Linked DNA regions of Paraglaciecola psychrophila 170. The protein of the gene in region 1 interacts with the protein of each later gene in a pairwise test. Links are inferred from orthologs where the notes say so. Each region holds a gene or a part of one and is shown in the gene's direction. Other genes may lie near its edges. The genes, in order: srmB, C427_RS15965 and pnp.

Evidence for each region.
Region 2: the proteins of srmB (region 1) and C427_RS15965 interact in binary tests that used the Escherichia coli proteins (3 or more experiments, as listed by UniProt). The link is inferred for Paraglaciecola psychrophila 170 from one-to-one orthologs.
Region 3: the proteins of srmB (region 1) and pnp interact in binary tests that used the Escherichia coli proteins (3 or more experiments, as listed by UniProt). The link is inferred for Paraglaciecola psychrophila 170 from one-to-one orthologs.

The regions. Positions count from the first base shown.
Region 1 is NC_020514.1:1,456,215-1,459,313, reverse strand. Bases 51-2,986 are described here. They hold srmB (ATP-dependent RNA helicase SrmB), read left to right. Parts: upstream 51-855; coding sequence 856-2,118; downstream 2,119-2,986. Other genes in these bases: C427_RS06300 (energy transducer TonB), read right to left, coding at 2,143-2,986; cyoE (heme o synthase), read right to left, coding at 51-630. In the rest of the region: more of cyoE, read right to left, coding at 1-50; more of C427_RS06300, read right to left, coding at 2,987-3,099. UniProt on the Escherichia coli protein: DEAD-box RNA helicase involved in the assembly of the 50S ribosomal subunit at low temperature. Exhibits RNA-stimulated ATP hydrolysis and RNA unwinding activity. Acts before DeaD.
Region 2 is NC_020514.1:3,647,402-3,650,397, reverse strand. What follows is about bases 14-2,846. They hold C427_RS15965 (bifunctional tRNA (adenosine(37)-C2)-methyltransferase TrmG/ribosomal RNA large subunit methyltransferase RlmN), read left to right. Parts: upstream 14-775; coding sequence 776-1,918; downstream 1,919-2,846. Other genes in these bases: pilW (type IV pilus biogenesis/stability protein PilW), read left to right, coding at 1,963-2,846; ndk (nucleoside-diphosphate kinase), read left to right, coding at 223-654. Outside these bases: more of pilW, read left to right, coding at 2,847-2,996.
Region 3 is NC_020514.1:1,744,145-1,747,255, forward strand. The notes cover bases 106-3,053. They hold pnp (polyribonucleotide nucleotidyltransferase), read left to right. Parts: upstream 106-494; coding sequence 495-2,612; downstream 2,613-3,053. Outside these bases: C427_RS07590 (HD domain-containing protein), read left to right, coding at 3,103-3,111. UniProt on the Escherichia coli protein: Involved in mRNA degradation. Catalyzes the phosphorolysis of single-stranded polyribonucleotides processively in the 3'- to 5'-direction. Also involved, along with RNase II, in tRNA processing.

The DNA.
Region 1 (3,099 bases):
TTCAATTTCTGGATTGTCGGGCAGCAGTTGATACCCTCCTTTAGCATAATCCTGTCGATAAATTGCAGCAAGTGACATAAAGTGCGGAATTTGCCATAAAAATAATAAACAACCTAAAACCCATGCTTCAACGCCAAAATGATTGGTAGCAGCGGTCCAGCCCATCATTGGCGGGATTGCGCCTGGGATAGCCCCAGCTAAAATAGCGACAGTAGAGTAAGGCTTTAAAGGTGTGTAAATCAGAACGTAACTTGTCAAGGTAATTAATGCTAAACAAGCTGTTAATGAATTAACCCCATAATAAAGTAGCAACATGCCTGTTAAGGACCAAACAAGTGTAACTGTAAGTGCGTGTCCAGAAGATAGTCTACCCGAGGGTATTGGACGCTTGCGAGTTCTCAGCATTAGCGCATCTCGTTTACGCTCCCACCATTGGTTCAAGCCATTGGCTCCCATCGCAGTAAGTAAAGTACCAAACAGGAAACAAAAAATTTCAACAAAAATGAGTTGTGATACCCCTAAACCGTAGCCAATAAGGGCAGTAAATAACACCAATAAACACAGCCTAAACTTGCCCAATTGTAAATAAAGGTCAAATCGAGATTTAAGTGTCCACGTATTATTAATCAAAGGGCACCACCTGGTTGGATTACAATACTAATCACAAGATTAGGTTAAATCTGAATAATTGTCATAGTTTGTGTTCATTCATTTCCTAATAAAAAACGCCAATATTAGAATACAAGAGAGCGCATCACTGTATATGCTTTTAAAAATGCATAAGCAATTCCCTCGCCACTCCTTTATAATCCCTAGTAATTCCCAAGCCAACGATAAAACAAGGCTTAAACATACATGTTTGAACAATTAGAACTAGACGATGACCTGATCCACGCGGTGACGGACTTAGGTTATAAAGAGCCTACCAGCATTCAATCGCTGGTCATCCCAGAAGCCATGAATGGCAAAGATATTTTGGCCTCTGCCCCCACGGGTACCGGCAAAACAGCAGCATTTTTACTACCTGCTTGCCAATTTATATTGGATTACCCCAGACGCCAACCAGGTTCGACACGAATTTTAATCCTTACCCCTACTCGCGAATTGGCGTTACAAATTTTTGAGCAAGCTAAAGCTATCAGTAAATACGTGCCACATATTGCATGCGGCGTTATCACTGGTGGCATCAACTACGGTACTGATCGAGATTTATTAGAAAAAAACTTGGATATATTAGTCGCTACTCCTGGCCGCTTATTCGAGCATATCGAAAAAGAAAGCTTTGACTGTCGTGATATCGAATGCCTGATTTTAGATGAAGCTGACCGCATGTTGGATATGGGTTTTTCTCCCGTTGTAAACCAAATTGCCGCAGAAGCACGATGGCGTAAACAAACCATGTTGTTTTCAGCCACATTAGAAGGCACTGGTATCGCCCGTTTTTCTGATGAGTTGTTGAATGATCCGGTGGAATTAGAAGCCGATTCAAGTCGTAAAGAAAAAGGTATCATTCACCAGTGGATACATCTTGCAGATGACGCTAAGCATAAACTGGACTTGTTAACTCATATTCTGAGTACACAAGTAGAAACGGCCATAGTGTTTGTTAAAACTCGTGAACGGTTAGCGACTCTGGTCGGCCAGTTGCAGTCTATCGATATTGATTGCGTTTGGTTACAAGGTGAAATGCCTCAGGATAAGCGTAATACTGCCATGGAGCGTTTTCGCACAGGCGAAGTAAAGATATTAATCGCCACTGACGTGGCAGCTCGAGGTATTGACGTGGATAACATCAGCCACGTTATTAACTACGATATGCCTCGCACCGCAGATGTGTATGTGCACCGTATTGGTCGAACAGGACGTGCCGGAAACAAAGGAACGGCTATTTCTATAGTCGAAGCTCATGACATTGCCGTAGTACCCAAAATTGAACGTTATACCGAACAAGTACTAAAACGTAGAGTGATTGCAGCTTTGCGCCCAGCGAATAAAGAAGCTAAACCCCCTGCTAAGAAAAAAATCAGTAATAAGACTAAAAAAGCAGTGATTAAGGCCAAACGTAACGTCAAAATCAAAAAACGCAAAAATAAAGGTCGAGGGAAAAAGACTCCCTAAACTAAAAATGTCAGAAGTTTCTGATTACGCGTCTTGGCGAATTTCGACTAAGTTAAAGTTCGCCAAGGTGTCACCTACCACCATTATTTTACAGCGTCCCCAACTTTTAGGGATTTTCCATTCGGTAAATTCTGCAACGGTATACTTTTCTCTTTTGTTATCACAACGCAGTTCTACCGTATCAAGCGTACCTGCGATATCGCTAAACATAAAACGGTTACGACTAAGAGAATGCCACCAATCACCATTGCTACCTACTTCTCCTTGCACAACAATAAAATCTTGATTTTTTAAGACCTGTCGAGCTTGAGTTGCATATTTTTCTAGGACACTGACTGTTTTTTCATTATCAGGACGCTGCTCAATTTGTGCAAATGTCTGTAAAGCATCTGAAAATAATGATGCCTTTATTTCTAAAATAAATTTTTGATGTAAAAGATAAATGTAATACTGGTCGCCAACATACTCGCTGCTTTTATTAGAATAAACGACTCTCCTAAGACTGCTTAATTGAGTGTTTTCTTGACCTTGTGCTTTTGCAATCTCTGACTTCAACATCCAAAACCATGCATCTTCGTAACTATTCCAGATCTTACCTTCGCCCATTTGGGTAATAAGTTGTTCAGCTAAGACGATATTATCTGTTTTTAGTGCCTCATCCGCATTTTTATATTCCCTGACAAATCGTTTTCTTCCACCCTTTATTCCTCTATCTAGCTTGAAATCCATTTGCACACTATTACGGCACTGTTCGATTTTTTCTCCGTTGCGGATAGCTGGAGAATATTGCCATTGTTTAATCGCTCTCAAACTCGCTTTTTCAAAGCCACGAATGCCAGATGAGTCTTCGATAACAGGATCAACCACTGCTCCATTTGCATCTACAACAAAACTTAGCTTGACCCAACCTTCATTTCCATTTCGAGCAGCTTTAGTTGGGAATCTAGGTGAAACACGTTCGATAGGTTCAGCCGGAATAAT
Region 2 (2,996 bases), 2.2 Mb from region 1 along the record:
ACTAAAAATTTAATCAAGATCACCTCGTCTCACAATTATGGCAACCTTGATTTTAGGGAGAACAGAATAATATGCAATCTATACTAGGTATTTGGTGTCTAATTGCATATAATCCGCGCGAATTTTTATGTGTCTATTTATGTGTCTATTTACGTGTCCATTAGGACTAAATATTAAGACCAAATATTAAGACGAAATATTACTAATACTGGAGTAAAGAAAATGGCCTTAGAACGAACTTTTTCTATTATTAAGCCCGATGCAGTTGCAAAGAATGTTATCGGTGGTATTTACAACCGTTTTGAGTCTGCTGGCCTTAGATTAGTGGCGTCTAAAATGCTACATTTGAGTAAAGAGCAAGCAGAGGGGTTTTATGCTGAGCATAGCGAACGTCCATTTTTTGCTGCTTTAGTTTCTTTCATGACATCTGGTCCTGTTATGGTTCAAGTGTTAGAAGGTGAAAATGCTGTTTTGAAAAATCGTGAAATAATGGGGGCAACTAACCCTGCTGATGCTCTAGCTGGTACGTTACGTGCTGATTATGCAGCTTCAATTGATGAAAATGCTTGCCATGGTTCAGATGCTCCTGAATCAGCGGCCCGTGAGATTGCTTATTTCTTTAGTGATGAAGAAATCTGCCCACGCACTCGTTAAGCTTAAATCAGTTTTGATAAAGGGAGCTTAGGCTCCCTTTTGTGTTATTTATTATATGTGCTGCAAAAACTGAGTAATCGGTTAAAATAGCAGTAGTTTCGTTTAAGTATTGAGGTTTATTGTGTCAACTGAAGTGGTATCTGCCCAACCTAAAAAAATTAACTTACTTGATTTAACTCGAGAAGGTTTGCGTACCTTTTTTAATGAAATGGGAGAAAAACCTTTCAGAGCAGAGCAAGTCATGAAATGGATCTATCAGCAAGGCGTGGCAGATTTTGAACAGATGAGTAATCTTAATAAAGCCTTGCGAGCAAAACTTCAAGCCAAATGTGAAGTCAAAGCACCAGAAATCGCATATCAAAAGACTGCTGCCGACGGCACCATTAAATTTGCATTGAAGCTAGAAGGTGGCCAAGAAGTAGAAACGGTTTGGATCCCTGATGGCGACCGAGCGACTTTATGTGTGTCTTCACAGGTAGGTTGTGCACTTGAATGTACTTTTTGTTCTACGGGGCAACAGGGATTTAATCGTAATTTAAAAGTCTCTGAGATTATTGGCCAAGTTTGGCGAGTCGCAACCACAATAGGTCTGAATAATGATACTGCCAAACGTCCGATCACAAATGTAGTGATGATGGGTATGGGTGAGCCGTTGCTGAATGTTAAGAATGTGGTGCCTGCCATGGAGTTGATGTTGGATGATCTTGCTTTTGGTTTATCCAAACGCAGAGTAACTTTAAGTACTTCAGGTGTAGTCCCAGCTCTTGATATGTTGGGCGACCAGATAGACGTAGCGTTGGCTATTTCATTACATGCACCTGATAATGCATTACGTGACGTGCTAGTACCCGTTAATAAAAAATATCCAATTGAGGTGTTTTTGGCCAGTGTCAGAAGATACTTAGCTAAGTCGAACGCCAACCAAGGTAAGGTAACGGTAGAGTACGTGATGCTAAATGGGATTAACGATAGCACTGACCAAGCTCATGCACTTGCAAAGGTATTGGCCGATACCCCGTGTAAAATAAACCTTATTCCGTTTAATCCTTATCCAGGCTCGCCATACACCTGTTCTAGTAATTCGAGGATCGATCGTTTTGCTAAAGTCCTAATGGAATATGGGCTCATAGTTGTAGTTCGTCGTACTAGAGGAGACGATATCGATGCTGCTTGTGGGCAGTTGGTGGGTGAAGTGGTGGATCGCACCAAAAGAGTGTTGAAAAAACAGCTGAAAGGCGAGAGTATTTCAGTCAAAATGACTTAATAAATTTTTATCGACAATATGTCAAACAGGTCCTAATGAACTCTATGCTAAAAATGTTCAGTATTGTATTTATTGGGCTGATGCTGCTCAGCGCCTGCACCAGTCAAAGTAACCAAAATTACGGCCAAAATTTTGATCAAATTAAAGCATCTAAAACCCGCGTTTCTCTGGGTTTAACGTACCTTAGTAACGGAAACTTTAGACAAGCAAAATTTAATTTAGATAAAGCATTAGAATTTGCACCAAGATCAGCAGACGCCAATTTTGCTATGGCTTATTATTATCAAAGTGTGAATGAGTTAGAGCAAGCTGAAAACGCATATCAATATGCTATGGATCTTGATCCCCAAAATGCTAACATTGCGAATAGTTATGGTGCGTTTTTATGTCAAAATGGTGTTTATGAAAAAGCCAAAAAGTATTTCCTTAAAGCAGTGAACACCAGCAGTTATATTTCCAGCGCTGAGACTTACGAAAACTTAGCGTTGTGCAGTAGAAGTCAAGGTCAACCTGAAGACGCAATTCAATACTTACGTAACGCGGTTAATCATCAACCTGGTAGAGCTAACAGTTTGTTTTTATTTGCTCGCTCGTTAGTTGAGGTAGAAGATTGGCAAGAAGCTAGAGCTATACTCAGACGCTATGAAAAAATTGCCCAGATTAGTCCACAAAGTCTGTTGATGGCAATGAAGATAGAGCGTGGCACTGGCAACGACACTGCCGCAGCAAGTTATTCGAATATGTTATTAAAATTGTATCCAGATGATGCTGTGACCATAAAAATGTTATCTGATCAGCAGCCAGAACCTGAAGTTCCAGATAAAGCAGCCAAAGTTCCATTCTTGAACCAAGAAGCTGAAAAGGTCTCAGGATTAGTTGCATCTAAAGCATCTGAAAATATTTCTAATAGTTCAGGGGTTCTGCCTAAAAAGAATGAATTGTTATCAATCGAAAAAGTCGTCAAAATAGCAGTGCAAGATATTTCCCAAGCTCGTGAAGCGGTTGCAGAACAATCATCTATGCAAGCGGCTCAAGTCGAGTCAGAAATTATGGATACGCCAGAGTTCCATATCGTATC
Region 3 (3,111 bases), 290 kb from region 1 along the record:
ATTAAAGAAAATGATAGTGGTTAAGACACTAATCTAAGAGTCCATGTTAGTGATTTATTAATAATTAGCAAATATGTGGCAATTAGCTACGATTGTTTCCATTTGTCCACGGGGTATATAATTAAAGTTGTCACTGAAAGTAAATTTTCTTATCTGTAGACGAACGTAAAAACCCATAATCATACTCCCATTCCATAGACTGTTTTTCAAAAAAAACAATTATACCCAGATCAATTAAATGTATGATTTATGAACCTTTCCAGTGGTTCTTAAAGGAATTTACTCCAGCCGTCAGGCCCTGTGATGGCTATTTTTGATTCAAACCCAATTAACAAATTTTCACCATCTTTTAATCCCTTAAAATTCATCCTGAAATGTGTATTTTGAAGTTATTTGGGTATACACTATGCGCCGCATTTGAAAGCGATATATATAGAAAGCAAAAAGAGTATTGTCCTAAGTGGGACAATTTGAAAATTATTTAAAGGAAAAAAATGACTCCTATCACTAAAACTTTTCAGTATGGTCAGCATACTGTTACTCTAGAAACGGGCGTAATCGCTCGTCAAGCCACCGCAGCTGTAATGGCAAGTATGGATGATACTTGTGTATTGGTTTCTGTTGTTGGTAAAAAAGATACTAAGCCTGGTCAAGACTTCTTCCCATTGACAGTTAACTATCAAGAAAAAACTTACGCTGCTGGTAAAATTCCTGGTGGATTCTTCAAGCGTGAAGGCCGTCCTTCTGAATACGAAACACTCACGTCTCGTTTGATTGACCGTCCAATTCGTCCTTTATTCCCAAATGGGTTTATGAACGAAGTGCAAATTATCATCACTGTTGTTTCAGCTAACCCTGAAATCCCAACTGACATTATTTCTCTTATCGGTGCGTCTGCCGCTCTAGCTATCTCTGGTATGCCATTTAATGGTCCTATCGGTGCGGCGCGCGTGGGTTACACTGATGAGAAATATGTATTAAATACCCGTACTTCTGAACTTGAAGCTAGTCAGTTAGACCTAGTGGTTGCTGGTACTAAAAACGCAGTATTGATGGTTGAATCTGAAGCTGATATTTTATCTGAAGAAGTGATGCTTGGTGCTGTTATGTATGGTCACGAGCAATTACAAACCGTTATCGGTGCAATAGCTGAATTTGCTGCTGAGGTGAATACACCTTCGTGGAATTGGCAAGGCGTTCCAGAAAACACTGCGCTTAAAACCAAAGTAAAAGAATTAGCTGAAGCTGGCATGACAGAAGCCTACCAGATCTCTGACAAGATGGAGCGTAAAGACGCAATCAACGCTTTGACTAGTCAAACAGTCGAAACTATCGTTGCTGGCGATGCAGAGCAAAACGCCAAAGAAGTATCTGAAATGATGCATACCCTTGAAAGTGACGTAGTACGTTCACGTATTCTTGCTGGTCAGCCTCGTATTGATGGTCGTGATCCTGCGATGATCCGTGCCCTTAACGTTGCCACTGGTTTGTTGCCACGTACTCACGGTTCTGCTTTGTTCACTCGTGGTGAAACTCAAGCAATCGTTGCTGCCACCCTTGGTACAGAGCGTGACGCGCAGATGATTGACGGTCTTAGTGGTAAAACAGACAGTCGCTTCATGTTACATTACAACTTTCCTCCTTACTGTGTAGGCGAGACTGGTTTTGTGGGTTCTCCTAAGCGTCGCGAAATCGGCCATGGTCGTCTAGCTAAACGTGGGATTCAAGCGGTTATGCCGTCTGAGCAAGATTTCCCATATGTGGTACGTGTTGTGTCTGAAATCACTGAATCAAATGGTTCGTCTTCAATGGCGTCTGTTTGTGGTACGTCTTTAGCATTGATGGATGCGGGTGTTCCTATTAAAGCTTCTGTTGCGGGTATTGCAATGGGCTTAGTGAAAGATGACGAAAACTTTGTGGTTCTATCTGACATTTTGGGTGATGAAGATCACTTAGGCGATATGGACTTTAAAGTGGCAGGTACTACTAATGGTATTACTGCTTTACAAATGGATATCAAAATCGAAGGTATCACTCAAGAAATCATGCAGGTTGCTTTAAAACAAGCTAAAGAAGCGCGTTTGCATATTCTAGGCGTGATGGACCAAGCGATTTCTGGTCACCGTGAAGAGATGTCTGAGTTCGCTCCGCGCATCTATAAAATGAAAGTAGATAAAGACAAAATTCGTGACGTAATTGGTAAAGGTGGCGCGATGATCCGTGCTATTACTGAAGCATCTGAATGTAATATCGAAATCGAAGATGACGGTACGGTTAAGATTTTTGCAACTGAACTAGCTAAAGCGCAAATTGCTATTGCTAAGATTGAGCAAGTCACTGCTGAAGTGGAGTCGGGTAAAACTTACTCTGGTAAAGTAACGCGTATCGTTGATTTTGGTGCGTTTGTTGAAATTTTACCTGGTAAAGAAGGCCTAGTACATATTTCACAAATCGCTCACGAACGTGTTAATAAGGTTTCTGACTTCTTAGAAGAAGGCCAAGTGCTAGACGTTAAGGTTGTTGAAATTGACCGTCAGAATCGTATACGTTTGAGTATCAAAGATTTGACTGAGAAACCGGCTGCTCCAGAAGCTGCTGAAGGTAATGAATAATCAGTTGACTCATGTCTAACTGTTAAAAAAGGAGCCGAAAGGCTCCTTTTTTATTGCAAAAAAATTGAACTTTTCCAAATGTTTATTGGTGCTGCTATGGCTGTTAGTGGCTTGCTGTCAATATGCTTGAACAACCTAAAACAAACATTTAAAGTTATTGTTATTGTTATTGTTATTGTTATTGTTATAAAGAGTGTGATTTATTGCGTTTATTGACGCCGTTACATAGAGCAACTCACTTTTCCTCTTAGCTTGCAGCTCTTCATATAATAATTGGCAAGAATGTCGCTCAATACTTGATAGTTGTACAGCCTGAAAAATTAATTATCCTCTCAATCATAGCTACATACATTTAATAACAGCACCAAAAAATCGAGACGTAATAACCTAGCTATTTAAGATTCATTCCAGAAAAACAGATGAGGCTGCAACGCTTGTTTCTATAAATAGTAGTGCTAGTATTCTAAATCTATTCGTTTGGAGAAAGTAAATGGACAAA